3 regions of the Kluyvera sp. 1366 genome follow, and region 3 is predicted to be linked to each of the others. Evidence: riboswitches for the same ligand, from Rfam matches in the RefSeq annotation. Region 3 holds a riboswitch; each other region holds the start of a gene.
The links. A riboswitch is a leader RNA that binds a small molecule or an ion and turns the genes downstream of it on or off. The one in region 3 is predicted to bind thiamine pyrophosphate.

Region 1: another riboswitch for thiamine pyrophosphate. It lies ahead of thiM (hydroxyethylthiazole kinase); the one in region 3 lies ahead of thiB (thiamine ABC transporter substrate binding subunit).
Region 2: another riboswitch for thiamine pyrophosphate. It lies ahead of thiC (phosphomethylpyrimidine synthase ThiC); the one in region 3 lies ahead of thiB (thiamine ABC transporter substrate binding subunit).

Annotation. Positions count from the first base shown of each region.
Region 1 is NZ_JBTRDW010000003.1:92,575-97,931, forward strand. It holds gene fbaB (class I fructose-bisphosphate aldolase) at 1-311, opposite strand, end outside; gene thiD (bifunctional hydroxymethylpyrimidine kinase/phosphomethylpyrimidine kinase) at 459-1,259, opposite strand; gene thiM (hydroxyethylthiazole kinase) at 1,256-2,041, opposite strand; TPP riboswitch at 2,075-2,170, opposite strand; gene chiP (chitoporin ChiP) at 2,437-3,834, shown strand; gene ACVLVH_RS07265 (beta-N-acetylhexosaminidase) at 3,886-5,357, shown strand, end outside.
Region 2 is NZ_JBTRDW010000017.1:20,467-25,823, reverse strand. It holds gene hemE (uroporphyrinogen decarboxylase) at 1-906, opposite strand, end outside; gene nudC (NAD(+) diphosphatase) at 946-1,719, opposite strand; gene rsd (sigma D regulator) at 1,808-2,314, shown strand; TPP riboswitch at 2,550-2,650, shown strand; gene thiC (phosphomethylpyrimidine synthase ThiC) at 2,741-4,663, shown strand; gene thiE (thiamine phosphate synthase) at 4,660-5,307, shown strand.
Region 3 is NZ_JBTRDW010000005.1:139,544-144,900, forward strand. It holds gene sgrR (HTH-type transcriptional regulator SgrR) at 1-1,562, shown strand, start outside; TPP riboswitch at 1,598-1,693, shown strand; gene thiB (thiamine ABC transporter substrate binding subunit) at 1,740-2,726, shown strand; gene thiP (thiamine/thiamine pyrophosphate ABC transporter permease ThiP) at 2,726-4,312, shown strand; gene thiQ (thiamine ABC transporter ATP-binding protein ThiQ) at 4,296-4,997, shown strand; gene ACVLVH_RS12515 (DedA family protein) at 4,994-5,357, opposite strand, start outside.

The DNA of each region.
Region 1 (5,357 bases), on a different contig from region 3:
GCTTCAATCGCCAGCTCAACAATGTTTTTTGGATCAAAATAAGCTGGATTGGCCGCAAAGGATGCGCCCGCCGAGTGCTCAACGCCCTGATCGACCGGCAGAATCGACAAATAGCCGGTGCCGGCTAAACGTCCGGTGTTGTACAGCGTTTGCATGTTGCGCAGTACGGCAGGAGAACGATTGTTGTCGATCATCACGCGATCAACGTAATCCGCGCCGGGTAAATAGAGGCTATCCGCTGGAATGGTCATGCAGCGATGTTGAAGAAGGCTATCCGCCTCTTTGCCCAATAACTGTACGATGTCCGTCATGTTCGCTCCTGATAAATGGCTGGATTGGAACCGGCCGTTGCCGATTCGCCCCCAACAGCCTGGACCGGAAAGCGCCAGGCTGGCAAATTGCTGACTCCATTTTTCAGACGGATGCGCAGTGAAAAAGCGGCAATCTGGCGTTACGCCCTACCACCATTGATGGAAATGGTGCACCGGCCCAATGCCTTTGCCGACCTCCAGCGAATCGGCATGCAGCAGCGCCTGTTGCAGCCACGCCTTGGCTTCAGCGACCGTTACCGCCCAGCTATCATGGCGCGGACGCAACGCCGCCAGCGCGGCTGAAAGCGAGCATCCGGTGCCGTGCGTGTGGCGCGTATTGACGCGCGGCGCGGTAAAGCGCTGACGTCCGTCGCGGGTAATCAGCCAGTCCGGGCTTTCGGCATCGCTAAGGTGTCCGCCCTTCATCAGCACCGCTTCGCAGCCAAGATCGAGCAGCGCATCGCCCTGCTGCAACATGGTTTTCTCATCCTGCGCCATCGCGCGTCCCAGCAGCGCGGCGGCTTCCGGCAGGTTTGGTGTGATCAGCGATACCTGCGGCAGCAGCAATTCGCGCACGCTCGCCACCGCATCCGGCGACAGCAGCGCATCGCCACTTTTGGCAATCATCACCGTATCCAGCACCACAAACGGCAGGCTGGCCCGTTTCAGCCGCTCGGCGACCACCTCGACAATAGCGGTTTCGGACAGCATGCCTATCTTCGCAGCATCAATGCGCACATCATTCAGCACCGAATCGAGCTGTGCGCCAACAAAATCAGGTTCGATGCGATACACCGACTGCACGCCGCAGGTGTTCTGCGCCACCAGCGCGGTGATGACGCTGGTGCCATACGCGCCCAGCGCGGAGAAAGCTTTGAGGTCGGCCTGAATACCTGCGCCGCCGCTCGGATCGGTGCCAGCAATGGTCAATGCATTGATGCGTTTCATGCCTCGACCTCCAGCGTCCACAGCGTATCGAGGAAAGCAGCGGCAAAGCCGCCTGGCCCGGCGACCTGGCGCGCTGTCTGCTCACCCGCCAGCGACATCACGCGGCAGGCCGCAGCGACATGCTGCAGGCGATCGCCCGGCAAGCTGGTGCAGGCGGCAACCACCGCCGTCAACGCGCAGCCGGTGCCAACCACGCGCGTCATCAGCGGGCTGCCGCCGGGGATGGCGAATGTCTGCACGCCGTCAGTGACATAATCCACTTCACCGGTCACCGCCACAACGGTGTGGTAATCGCGCGCCAGCTGCTGGGCAGCGCTTAACGCGACATCGGCCTGATGCAGACTGTCGACACCGCGTCCGCCGCTAGCCTGTTGCGCCAAGGCGAGAATTTCTGAAGCGTTACCGCGAATCGCCGCCGGTTGCAGGCTCAGTAACTGTTGACAGAATGCGGTGCGCAGCGTTAGTGCGCCGACCGCCACCGGATCCAGCGTCCACGGCGTGCCTGCGGTTTGCGCCGCTTGCACCGCCGCCCACATCGCATCACGACGGTCGCGCGTCAGCGTACCTACGTTTATCAACAACGCATCGGCAAAACCGGCAAACTGCGCCGCTTCTTCAGGATCGATCACCATCGCGGGCGAAGCTTGCAGTGCCAGCAGCACGTTGGCAGTAAAGGTTTGCACCACGTCATTGGTCATGCAGTGCACCAGCGGCGCTTGCTGACGCAGCAATTGCAGAGAGTGCGCGAGTTGCGCGGGGGAAAGAAGGTCAGGCTGTTTCATAAGGCTCCCAACCGGCGATCAAGAAGGCGAATGCGGTCAGGCATCTGACTTCCCTACGCTGGCATTATCCAGATCAGGTCGGCGGGTGTATCTCAGCCCTGTATTAAAGGGGCACCCCGAGTCAAAACTACGTTGGCGAGCATAGGGAACAAGTTGGGGTAAAGCAAGTAAACGCCGCTTTCCTGGAATCTGGCTCACAAAGCAACAAATTACACATTCATGTAACTTATTGATAAAACGCCTTAAAACGACGCTTTTTTGCGTGCTGCGTCATACTTTGTAATAAATTCCATTGATAATTCGCGTCGCGAAAAATAGCATCGCCGGCAACTTGTTTCATGACGAAACAATACGGATTTGTTAATTATTCATGGAAGCATCACGGAGGATTTGCTATGCGTCGGATTCCACGCGCGCCGCTCTCTGCGGCCATTGTCTCTGCCCTGTTTGCCGGCACTTTTGTGCCGGTTCCCTCCGCCCACGCCGTGGGTTTTGTCGAAGACGCCACTCTCTCTGGCAATCTGTTTTACTGGCAACGCCAGCGCGATCGCAAAGAGATGGATCCGCAAAAAGGCTCGTACGGTCAGTATGATGCCAATCTGCATCACGCCTCTGCGAATGCCAATCTCGACTTCTCATCCGGTTACGCCGGTGAGGTGATCGGCCTCGATCTGGCAGCGTTTGGCGCGCTGGAGTTAAGCAACGGCGGCCCGGCGGCACCGAATGAAATTGGTTTCAGCAATGCCCGTACGCGCTGGGATGAGGACTGGAGCGGAGATAAGAGCGGCTTAAGTCTCTATAAAGCCGCCATCAAGGCAAAATGGCAGGATAACTGGCTGCGCGCAGGCTATCTGCAGCCCACCGGGCAGACGCTGCTGGCACCGCACTGGAGCTTCCTGCCCGGCACCTATCGCGGCGTTGAGGCCGGCACCACCTTTGATTTTAGCGACGCCGGCGCCCTTTCCGTCTCCTGGATGTGGACTGACGAATACAAAGCGCCGTGGTATCGCGACATGTACAACTTCCGTAAAGCCGATGGCGTGACGGAGATTCCGTGGCTGCAATCCTTTGGTGCCAAATACGATTTTAAAAACGCGCTGGTGCTGGAAGGCGCCTACGGCCAGGCGGCAAATTACATGGATCAGTATTTTGCCAAAGCCTCTTATCAGCTGCCGCTGGCCGATGCACCGCTGCGCACCAGTTATCAATTTTATGGCGCGAAGGATCGTGACAACAGCGGCGTTGGCCAGGTGAACGATGTTTACGATGGCCTCGCGTGGCTGCAGGCGCTGACGTTCGGCTACACGCTCGGCGCGTTCGATTTCCGCCTCGAAGGCACATGGGTAAAAGCCGAGGGTAATCAGGGCTTCTTCCTGCAACGTATGACGCCGTCTTACGCCAGCTCGAATGGCCGCATGGACGTGTGGTGGGATTCTCGCTCAGACTGGAACGCCAACGGTGAGAAAGCGCTCTTCGCCGGTGTGATGGTGGATCTGGGACACTGGCAATTACCTGGCTGGCAAGTCGGTACATCGTACGCCTACGGTTGGGACGCGAAGCCTTCCACCAATCCCCTCTACGACCAAAATCAGCGCCTGAAAGAATCAGCGTGGAGCCTCGACCTGGTTTACACCATCCAGCAAGGCCGCGCCAAAGACACCCAATTCAAACTGCACTACACCCGCTACGACAATCACAGCGATCTTCCCAGCTATAGCGGCGGCTACGGCAACATCTTCCAGGACGAGAAAGACATCAAATTTATGGTCGTCGCGCCATTCACCCTGTTTTGACCCCGATCTGGCAGGAGCCAGAGACTTACCTCCGTGGAGAAGGATAACAACATGAAAAAGTTAAAAATCAGTTTACTGGCGCTGAGCGTGATGAGCCTTGCCGCCTGCAGTTCATCCCCGCGCAGTAATCAGCAGGTCGTCGATCAAATCAGTCATTTCGGCGTGCAGTATCAGGTCACTGACAACCAGGCGGCCGATCACGGCGTGAACTGCGCGAAACTCGGTGCCGATTGGGCATCCTGCAACACCGCTACCATCACGCTGACCAACAACGGTCCGGCGCTCACCAGTAAAAACTGGGCAATCTACATGAGCAACGTGCACGAAACGCTGCGGGTGGATAACGATCAGTTCAAAATGACCCATATCGTCGGCGATTTAACCCGTCTGGAACCGACGGAGAAATTCAAAGGTATCGCGGCGGGTGAGTCGATTGAGATCCCTATCGTCAATGAATACTGGCAGCTGTTTATCACCGACGTGATGCCGCGCTGGTATGTCACCGCCGCCAATGCCACGCCAAAAATTATCACCAGCACCGATACCGAAAACCTCAGCGACTTTGTTAAGCCGTTTGGCGGCCAATGGAAGCGCATTGCCGACGATAAAAACGTGCTAATGCTGCCGCAAAGTCGTTTCACAAAGAATGCCGATGTGGTGCAACTGCCTGCCAGCGCGCTGCGCGGACAAATCACCCCAACGCCGCGTTCGGTAAAAGTTCATGCGGCGGATGTCGATCTGAGCCGTGGCGTTGCCTTGCATCTTGAGGTATTGGCGGACAACCAGGCCGATGCGGTTAAACAGCGTTTCGATTTGATGGGGCTCAAACCGCAGTCAGCGGGTTATGACATTCATACCCGTATCGCCGTCAATCATTTCCACGGCGCAGAGGCGGTTTCCGGTGCTTATCAACTGCGCATCACACCGCGCGGCACCGATATCATTGGTTACGATCAAGCTGGCGTTTACTACGGCTTAATGTCGTTACTGTCGCTGGTGCCGGCTGAAGGTAAACCGATTATCGCCACGCTTGAAGCGAAAGACGCACCGCGCTTTGCCTATCGCGGTGCCTTCCTCGATGTGGCGCGTAATTTCCACAGCAAGCAAGCGGTGCTGCGCATGCTCGATCAAATGGCGGCATGGAAGATGAATAAATTCCACTTCCACCTGACCGATGACGAAGCCTGGCGTATCGAAATCCCCGGTCTGCCAGAGTTGACCGACGTAGGCAGTAAGCGTTGTCACGATCTGACTGAGCAGCAATGTCTTCTGCCGCAATTGGGCTCCGGTCCGTTCACGGATAACAACGGAACCGGACATTTCAGCCGCGCCGATTATATCGAGATCGTCAAATATGCGCAGGCGCGCAACATCGAAGTGATCCCGGAAATCGATATGCCCGCGCATGCACGCGCGGCGGTGATCTCTATGGAGGCGCGATATCAGCAACTGATGAAAGCGGGTAAACCGCAGCAGGCCAGTGAATATCGATTGGTGGATCCTACGGATACCTCGAATACCCG
Region 2 (5,357 bases), on a different contig from region 3:
CGCAGGCGGTGCATACAGCATGGAAGGATCCATGTTGCCCTGCAGCGCCACTTTATCACCCACACGACGACGCGCATCGGCGATATCGGTGGTCCAGTCGAGTCCCAGCGCATCGCAGCCGGTCGCCGCTATCGCTTCCAGCCATTGGCCGCCACCTTTAGTGAACAGCGTAATAGGAACGCGGCGACCTTCATTCTCATGCAGCACGCTATCGACGATTTTATGCATGTAATAGAGCGAGAATTCGCGATAGTCGCGTCCGGTCAGCACGCCGCCCCATGTGTCGAACACCATGACCGACTGCGCGCCAGCTTTGATCTGCGCATTGAGATAAAGAATCACGCTATCTGCCAGCTTATCCAGCAGCTTGTGCAGGGTTTGCGGCTCGGCGTACATCATCTTTTTAATTTTGGTGAACGCTTTGCTGCTGCCGCCTTCAACCATGTAGGTTGCCAGCGTCCATGGGCTGCCGGAGAAACCGATCAGCGGCACTTCGCCTTTCAGGTTGTGACGAATGGTACGCACCGCGTTCATCACATAACCGAGCTCTTGCTCTGGATCCGGCACTGGCAGATTGTCGACATCCGCACGGCAGGTGATCGGATTGGAGAAACGCGGGCCTTCGCCGGTCTCAAAGTAGAGCCCAAGTCCCATCGCATCCGGAATGGTGAGGATATCGCTGAAGAGAATTGCCGCATCCAGCGCATAGCGACGCAGCGGTTGCAGCGTGACTTCACACGCCAGCTCAGCATTCTTACACAGCGACATAAAATCACCGGCTTCAGCGCGCGTGGCTTTGTACTCCGGCAAATAACGCCCGGCTTGTCGCATCATCCATACCGGTGTGACATCTACCGGCTGACGTAACAGGGCGCGCAGATAACGATCGTTCTTCAGTTCACTCATAATGGGCTCTCTCATGCTAAGGCCAGCAGTGTAGCATTTTCACGCCGCGCTGGCGCGGCACAGGGCAACGGTATCTTCAATCAGGCGACGCGCCACCGTGCCGGGCGGCGGCAACAGCGGCAGATCGTCGTAGCGATACCAGCCGGCATCCAGCAGCTCTTTGCCGTCGTGTTGCAGATCGCCGCCGTCATATTCCGCCATATACGCCATCATCAGAGAGTGCGGGAACGGCCACGGCTGCGAGGTAACGTAACGCACGTTTTTCACCCGCACGTTGCTCTCCTCCATCACTTCCCGCGCCACCGCTTGTTCTAAGGTTTCGCCCACTTCGACAAAGCCCGCCAGCACGGTGTAGATATTGTTACGATGACGCGCATGATTGGCGAGCAGGATCTCATCGCCACGGCGGATAGCCACGATGATGCACGGCGCAATTTGCGGGTAATAACGCTCGCGGCAGTGATTGCACAAGCAGGCAAATTCGCGTTTGCTGATGTGCATCTCATGGCCGCAATAGCCGCACCAGCGATGCGAGCGGTAAAACTCCGCCAGCTGCACGCCACGTCCGGCGATTTGGAACAGGCCGACATCCTCATCAATCAGTTGGCGCACGGAGCCCATGCTGTCCGGACGCGATTCACGTACCAGCCAGACATTCTCGCCCTGCCACTCGCCGATCAAAATCGCGTTGCTGCCGCTGAGGCCAAAATCGCTGGCTAAGCCATGCGGCAATTCGCCCTGCGGCAACCAAAGTTTTTGCTCATGGCTGACAACCCACCATCCAGCGTCTAAGCTTGAGATCTCACGTTGCATCTTAATCGTTGTCCTTAGCGTCAAATCGCACGCTGAAATCCTAATATTAAGTGTGTAATAAACAACTATAACCTACCTGGAGCCCCATATGCTTAACCAGTTAGATAACCTGACAGAGCGTGTAGGCGGCGGAAATGAATTGGTTGATTCATGGCTGCGCGCCCGTCGACAGCTGCTCGTCACTTACTACGAGCTTATTGGCATGAAGCCACAAAAAGATGCGTTATCCACGCTGGATGAACAGGCGCTGGACGCATTTTGTCACAACCTGGTGGATTACCTTTCCACCGGCCATTTCAGCGTGTATGAACACATCATTAGTGAGATGCAGGGTGATAGCCCCTTATTCGTCGCTGCGCAGATTTATCCGGCACTGGAGGCGAATACCGATCGCATCATGCAGCTCTACGATAGCCATCTGCAGCAAGCGATTAACGATGATAATTGCGTGGATTTTCAAACCGCGCTCTCCGAAGTCGGCGAGGTGCTGGAATCGCGCTTCACGCTGGAAGATAAGCTGGTGCAACTCGCCTGGGACAACCAGCTGGCGCTTCCGCCGGTTGCCAACGACAGCGCCATTGCCCGCCCGGCTTAGAACCCCGAAGATGTAAAAAACTTGTTATTCAAGAAAAGCCCTCTTATGCTAAATGGGCTTTTTTATTGTCTTCTTTAACGACAATCAAAAGGCAAATTTTGCGGTTTAAGCGTAGCGTGCGCAGCCAGTTTGCACTCGGACAGCGCGCAGGGACCGGAGCGTACACGTAGTACGTGACGGTCACGAGCACTGCCCAGGTGCAAAATGGCAAGCAAAGTAGCTTAAACCACAAAACACCAACTTGTCGGAGTGCCCTCTAGGGCTGAGACCGTTAATTCGGGATCCGCGGAACCTGATCAGGTTAGTACCTGCGAAGGGAACAAGAGTAGACATTATCAGCACGGTGCATGCTGGCGCCCGGCACCGTACCTGTTACTCCTTCCGAACTCTGGACAAGCAACTTCCAACCGTTACCGGAAACTTGCTATGTCTGCTAAAACTTCTCGTCGTGAACAACGCGCTCAGGCGCAAGAATTTATCGATTCCCTGCAGGGAACCGCTTTCCCCAACTCCAAACGTATCTGGATCACCGGCAGCCGCGCGGATATTCGCGTGCCGATGCGTGAGATACAGCTCAGTCCAACGCACATAGGCGGCAGCAAAGAGAATCCGCACTATGAGCCAAATGAAGCGGTGCCGGTTTACGACACCGCCGGGGCTTATGGCGATCCTCAAGCCACCATTAATGTGCATCAGGGACTCGACAGGCTGCGTGCCAATTGGATCGAAGAACGTGACGACAGCGAAACCATCCACCAGCTGAGTTCCCGTTACACGCAGCAGCGTCTGGCGGATGAAGGCCTGGACCATCTGCGTTTTGAGCAGCTGCCGCAACCGCGCCGTGCCAAAGCGGGTCGCCGGGTTACCCAGCTGCACTATGCGCGTCAGGGCATCATCACGCCGGAGATGGAGTTTATCGCGCTGCGTGAAAACATGGGCCGCGAGCGTATTCGCGGTGAAGTGCTGTTACAGCAGCATCCGGGTCACAGCTTTGGTGCCAATCTGCCAGAAAATATCACCGCGGAATTTGTCCGTCAGGAAGTCGCCAGCGGCCGCGCCATCATCCCTTCGAACATCAACCATCCCGAATCCGAACCGATGATTATCGGCCGCAACTTCCTGGTGAAAGTGAATGCCAACATTGGCAACTCTGCGGTGAGCTCATCTATTGAAGAGGAAGTGGAGAAGCTGGTGTGGTCAACGCGCTGGGGCGCAGACACTGTGATGGATCTCTCAACCGGCCGCTATATCCATGAAACGCGTGAGTGGATTTTGCGCAATAGTCCGGTGCCGATTGGTACGGTGCCGATTTATCAGGCGCTGGAGAAAGTGAACGGCATTGCAGAAGATCTCAACTGGGAGATTTTCCGCGACACGCTGCTGGAGCAGGCGGAACAAGGCGTTGACTACTTCACTATTCACGCTGGCGTGCTGCTGCGCTATGTGCCGATGACGGCCAAACGCCTGACCGGCATTGTGTCGCGCGGTGGCTCGATTATGGCGAAATGGTGCCTGTCGCATCACACCGAAAATTTCCTCTATCTGCACTTCCGCGAGATTTGTGAAATTTGTGCCGCCTACGATGTGGCGCTGTCACTGGGCGACGGCCTGCGTCCCGGCTCGATTCAGGATGCCAACGATGAGGCGCAATTTGCCGAACTGCATACGCTGGGCGAACTGACCAAAATCGCCTGGGAATACGATGTGCAGGTGATGATTGAAGGTCCGGGCCATGTGCCCATGCAGATGATTCGACGCAATATGACCGAACAGCTTGAGCATTGTCACGAAGCCCCGTTTTACACGCTTGGCCCGCTCACCACCGATATCGCGCCCGGCTATGACCATTTCACTTCCGGCATCGGCGCGGCCATGATTGGCTGGTTCGGCTGCGCCATGCTGTGTTACGTGACGCCGAAAGAGCACCTCGGTTTGCCGAACAAAGAGGATGTGAAGCAAGGGCTGATCACCTACAAGATCGCTGCGCACGCGGCGGATCTGGCAAAAGGTCATCCCGGTGCGCAGATCCGTGACAATGCGATGTCGAAAGCGCGTTTTGAATTCCGCTGGGAAGATCAGTTCAATCTGGCGCTCGATCCGCACACCGCACGCGCCTATCACGATGAAACCCTGCCGCAGGAATCAGGAAAATTAGCGCACTTCTGCTCGATGTGCGGCCCGAAATTCTGCTCGATGAAAATTACCCAGGAAGTGCGTGAGTTTGCCGCCCGCCAACAGGCTGAAGCCCAGCCGATTGAGATGGGTATGGCGCAAATGTCGAACGCCTTCCGCAATCGTGGCGGCGAGATCTATCACGCTGCCGATACCCTTAAAGAGGAAAATGTATGACCGACGCCTTTCCTGCCACAGCCTCAAAGCTGGGGCTGTATCCGGTTGTTGATAGCGTGGAATGGATCGCGCGCTTGCTGGAAGCCGGTGTGCGCACCATACAGCTGCGCATCAAAGATTGTGAAGATTACGAGGTGGAAGATGCGGTGCGCGAGGCGATTGCACTCGGCAAACAGTATCGCGCTCGCCTGTTTATCAATGATTACTGGCGCTTAGCCATTAAATATCACGCTTATGGCGTGCACCTCGGCCAGGAAGATCTCGATGTAGCCGATCTGGCGGCCATTCGCGAGGCGGGATTGCGCCTGGGTTTATCGACGCATGACGATGCCGAGTTAGATCGGGCTCTGGCGCTGCGCCCTTCTTACATTGCGCTTGGCCACATCTATCCTACGCAAACCAAAGACATGCCTTCTGCGCCGCAAGGCGTGGTGGAATTGAAACGCCACCTGGCGCGTTTGCACAATGTGCCAACCGTGGCGATTGGCGGTATTTCACTGGCGCGCGTGCCGGAAGTGCTGGCTACCGGCGTGGGCAGCATTGCGGTGGTGAGCGCGATTACCCAGGCCGCCGACTGGCGCGCAGCAACGCAGCAGTTACTGTCACTGGTGGAAAATGGAATCGAACCCGCAGAAGCAGTGTAATGCGCGATAAGTAAGGATGAAACGCTGGAATCTGCCGCGCAGCAGCGTGA
Region 3 (5,357 bases):
ACTGCTCGCGTCGCCATATGCGTAACCTGCTCAACGCCATGCAAAGCGAAGGCTGGCTGATTTGGCAGGCAGAAGCGGGACGCGGCAAGCGCTCAATGCTGAGTTTTTGCTACACCGGCCTGGCGCTCCAGCAGCAGCGCGCCGAGGATCTGCTGGAACAAGATCGCATCGAACAGTTAGTGCAGCTGGTGGGCGATAAAAACCAGGTGCGCCAGATGATTGCGGCGCATTTAGGCCGCAGCTTCCGCCAGGGCAAACATATCCTGCGCGTGCTCTATTATCGCCCGCTGCCCAATTTGCTGCCCGGTTCGCCGCTGCGCCGCTCGGAAACCCATCTGGCACGACAAATTTTCAACGGCCTGATGCGCATAAATGAGGAAAAGGGGGAAATCGAACCCGATATCGCCCATCACTGGCAGCAAACCTCGCCGCTGCAGTGGCGTTTCTTCCTGCGCCCGGCGATTCGTTTTCATCATGGCCGTGAACTGGAAATGGCGGATGTGATTGCTTCGCTGGAGCGCGTGCGCAGCCAGCCGCTGTTTTCTCACATCAGTAAACTGGATTCGCCCGCGCCCTGGACGCTGGATATCCATCTGAGCCAGCCGGACGATTGGTTGCCGTGGCTGCTGGCCAGCGTCAGCGCGATGATCCTGCCGCGCGAATGGCCCACGTTACGCCAGTTTGCCCGCCAGCCGCTTGGCACCGGTCCGTACAGCGTGGTGCGCAATCAGCAAACGCAGCTGAAGATCGCCGCCTTTGATGATTACTTTGGCTATCGCGCGCTGATTGACGATGTGTCGATTTGGGTGCTGCCGGAGATCAGCGACGAGCTGGTGTATGCCGGAGTCAAGTTGCAGGGCGAAACCGCCGATGAAAAATCGGAAGAGAGTCGTCTGGAAGAAGGCTGCTACTTCCTGCTGTACGATCAGCGCTCCGAGTTGGGTCGCGATGCGCATTTCCGCCGCTGGGTAAGCTATCTGTTTAATCCCATCGCCTTACTGAATCATGCTGGCGTCGGCTATCAGCGTTACTGGTTCCCGGCTTATGGCTTGCTGCCGCGCTGGCACCATCGCCGCGATCTCACCTCCGCCGATAAACCGGCAGGCTTAACTCAGCTGACGCTGAGCTGGTACAGCCATCACGTTGAGCATGAAGGTATTGCTAACGCGCTGCGACCGCTGCTGGCGCAGCAAGGTGTTGAGCTAATTACTCGTGTCGTGAGCTACGAAGCGTGGTTCGAGGGCGAAGGTGAAAGTGATATCTGGCTTGGCAGCGTCAACTTTACCCTGCCGCTGGAGTACGCGCTGTTCGCGCAACTATTCGAGTTGCCGTTGATGCATCACTGCATCCCGATTGACTGGCAAGCCGATGCCGCGCGCTGGCGGCAGAAAGCGTTACCGCTGGCGGAATGGAGCAAACAGCTGATCGACCGCGACTATCTGCATCCGCTGTTCCATCACTGGCTGCTACTGGAAGGGCAACGCAGTATGCGCGGCGTGCGGCTGAATACGCTCGGCTGGTTTGACTTCAAATCAGCCTGGTTTGCACCACCGGAGCTGTGATCCTTTCGCGCTGTCATATAAATGTCTAGAATGAGCCGTTCTCAACGGGGTGCCTTGATATCAGGGCTGAGAGAAACCCGTCGAACCTGATCCGGCTAATACCGGCGTAGGGATTTGAGATGCCTCACGCCTCAGATCCTTTGCGACTCAACATCTCTTCTCCTCAAGGAGCGCAAAGTGTTAAACAAAGTTCTGCCTATGTTGCTGCTGGTTACGGCTCCGGCTTTCGCTGCTAAACCGGTTCTGACCGTCTACACCTACGATTCGTTCTCTGCCGATTGGGGCCCCGGTCCGGCGGTAAAAAAAGCCTTTGAAGCGCAGTGCGACTGCGAATTGAAGTATGTGGCGCTGGAAGATGGTGTATCGCTGCTCAATCGCGTGCGCATGGAAGGCAAAAACAGCAAAGCCGATGTAGTGCTGGGGCTGGATAACAATCTGGTGCAGGCAGCGGAGAAAACCGGCTTGTTTGCCAACAGCAGCGTCGATACCCGCAGCCTAAAACTGCCGGATGGCTGGAACAATCAAACCTTTATCCCGTTCGATTATGGCTACTTCGCTTTCGTCTACGATAAAAACAAACTGAAGAACCCGCCGAAAAGCCTGAAAGAGCTGGTCGAAAGCCCGGAAAAATGGCGCGTGATTTATGAAGATCCGCGTACCAGCACGCCGGGTCTTGGCCTGCTGCTGTGGATGCAAAAAGTGTATGGCGATAACGCAGCTGATGCGTGGCAGAAGCTGGCGCAAAAAACCGTTACCGTCACTAAAGGCTGGAGCGAAGCTTACGGCCTGTTCCTGAAAGGCGAAGGCGATCTGGTGTTGAGCTACACCACGTCTCCGGCTTATCACATTATCGAAGAGAAGAAAGAGAACTACGCCGCAGCCGAATTCAGTGAAGGCCACTATTTACAGGTGGAAGTCGCCGCGCAGCTCGCCAGCAGTAAACAGCCCAAGCTGGCGCAGCAGTTCATGCAGTTTATGGTTTCTCCGGCCTTCCAGCAGACCATTCCCACCGGCAACTGGATGTATCCGGTGATCAAAAGCGATCTGCCAGCCGGTTATCAAGCGCTGCAGGTGCCCGCGAAGGCGTTGCAATTCACGTCAGCCGAAGTCGCCGACCATCGCGCCGCGTGGATCAGCGCATGGCAACGCGCCGTTAGCCGTTAATGCCCGGCTGGTTGATTCCCGGTAGCGCCATCGCGCTGTTGCTGTGCGCGGTGGCGCTGCTGGCGTTTGGTGCATTGGTGGTGGTCGCTCCGGCCACCGACTGGCGCGCGCTACTCGACGACAGCTATTTGCATCATGTGCTGCTGTTCTCGTTTGAGCAGGCGCTGCTGTCGGCGCTGCTGTCGGTGTTGCCCGCGATCCTGCTGGCGCGCGCGCTCTACCGCCGCCGTTTTCCGGGACGCAATCTGTTGCTACGTCTGTGCGCCATGACGCTGGTGCTGCCGGTGCTGGTGGCGGTGTTTGGCTTGCTCAGCGTGTACGGTCGCAGCGGCTGGCTGGCACAACTGTGCGCGACCATCGGCTTTGACTACCACTTTTCGCCGTATGGCCTGCAGGGCATTCTGCTGGCGCACGTCTTCTTTAACCTGCCGCTGGCGACGCGCCTGCTGTTACAGGCATTGGAGAGCATTCCCGGCGAGCAGCGGCAAGTCGCCGCCCAGCTTGGCCTGCGCGGCTGGAATCTGTTTCGCCTGCTGGAGTGGCCGTGGCTGCGCCGTCAGATTCTGCCGACGGCGGCGCTGATCTTTATGCTCTGTTTCGCCAGCTTCGCCACGGTGCTGGCGCTGGGCGGCGGACCACAAGCGACCACGCTGGAACTGGCGATCTATCAGGCGCTAAATTTCGATTACGATCCGGGCCGCGCGGCGCTGCTGGCGCTGTTACAGCTCGCTTGCTGTTTGCTGCTGGTAATGCTGAGCCAGCGCTTTAGCAAAGCCATTCCCACCGGCAGCCAGAGCATTCGCGGCTGGCGCGATCCGCAGGATTCATGGCAGGCGCGCATCAGCGATACGTTGCTGATTGGCCTGGCGCTGCTGCTGCTGTTACCGCCGCTGGCGGCAGTAATCGTCGATGGTTTGCGCGGCGGCGTTGCCGGTGCGCTGCAACAAGCGGCGCTGTGGCAAGCCACCTTTACCTCGCTGCGTATTGCCGTGGGCGCCGGCGTGCTCTGCGTGGTGCTGACCATGATGCTGCTGTGGAGCAGCCGCGAACTGCGGCAGCGCCAGAACAGAGTCGCCGCGCAGGCGATGGAGATGAGCGGCATGCTGATTCTGGCGATGCCGGGCATTGTACTGGCGAGCGGTTTCTTTCTGCTGTTCAACGCCACCGTGGGGTTGCCGCAGCGCGCCGATGGTTTGGTGATCTTTACTAACGCCCTGATCGCCATTCCTTATGCGATGAAAGTGCTGGAGAATCCGATGCGCGATATCAGCGCCCGTTACAGCCAGCTCTGCGCTTCACTCGGCATCTCCGGTTTCAACCGCTTGCGGCTGATTGAGCTGCGCGCGCTGAAACGCCCGATTGCTCAGGCGCTGGCGTTTGCCTGCGTGCTGTCGATTGGCGATTTCGGCGTGGTCGCGCTGTTTGGCAGCGCCGATTTCCGCACGCTGCCCTTCTATCTGTTCCAACAGATTGGCGCCTATCGCGGTGCGGACGGTGCCGTCACCGCACTCCTGCTGCTGCTGCTCTGCTTACTACTTTTTACTCTGATGGAAAAATTACCGGGTCGCCATGCTGACACTGAATAACCTTACTTACCTTTATCAGCATCTGCCGATGCGCTTCAGTTTTGCGGCGCAGGCGGGTGAACGTCTGGCGATCCTCGGTCCGAGCGGCGCGGGGAAAAGTACTTTACTGAGTCTGATTGGCGGCTTTTTGCCGATCAATCAAGGCGCGCTGGTGATGAACGGCGTAGATCATACCCACAGCGTGCCGTCGGCGCGCCCGGTTTCTATGCTGTTCCAGGAGAACAATCTGTTTCCGCATCTCACGGTGCAGCAAAACATGGCGTTGGGCTTACATCCGGGCCTGAAATTGACGCGCGAACAGCAGCAGCAAGTGGTGGATATCGCCGAGCAAACCGGCTTGCAGGCGATGCTCACGCGTTTGCCTGGTCAGCTTTCCGGTGGACAGCGTCAGCGCGTGGCATTGGCGCGCTGCCTGCTGCGCAATCAACCGATTTTGCTGCTGGATGAACCCTTCTCAGCGCTGGATCCGGCGCTGCGCAACGAGATGCTGCAGCTGGTACGTTCGGTATGCGAAAACCGCAACATCACCTTGTTGATGGTGTCGCACAGCCTGGAAGATGCTCAGCAGATTGCGCCGCGCAGTTTGGTGATTGTCGACGGGCGCATCTATTGGGATGGCAGTACAGAGAGTTTGGTGCGCGGTGAAAGTGCCGCGGCCGCCATCCTTGGCGTGACAGCGCGTTAAGCGAAGAAAACTTTCCACAGCAGGTGGCGGAAGATTGGCATCATCGGATGGAACTGGATTGCGATAAACGCGCCCAGGCCAATCGCCGCCATCAGCGGTGCCAGCCAGCGCAGACGCGATGCAGGCAGATACTTAGTCGCCCAATCCACCGTTTTACCGCTGCGCGACCAGCGCCACAGCAACCAGCCACCGACCCACAGCAGCAGCGCCACCAGCAACAGCAGCCATTTAAAACTGCCGCCCTGCGCGGCCTGCGGTACATCAATCGCCACGCCCGCCAGAATGCCCGGCATCAAATACGCGGGCGGCCAGAGGATGCAGCCAATCAGGTTAGGCGGCAGGAATTTGCGCACCGGCAAC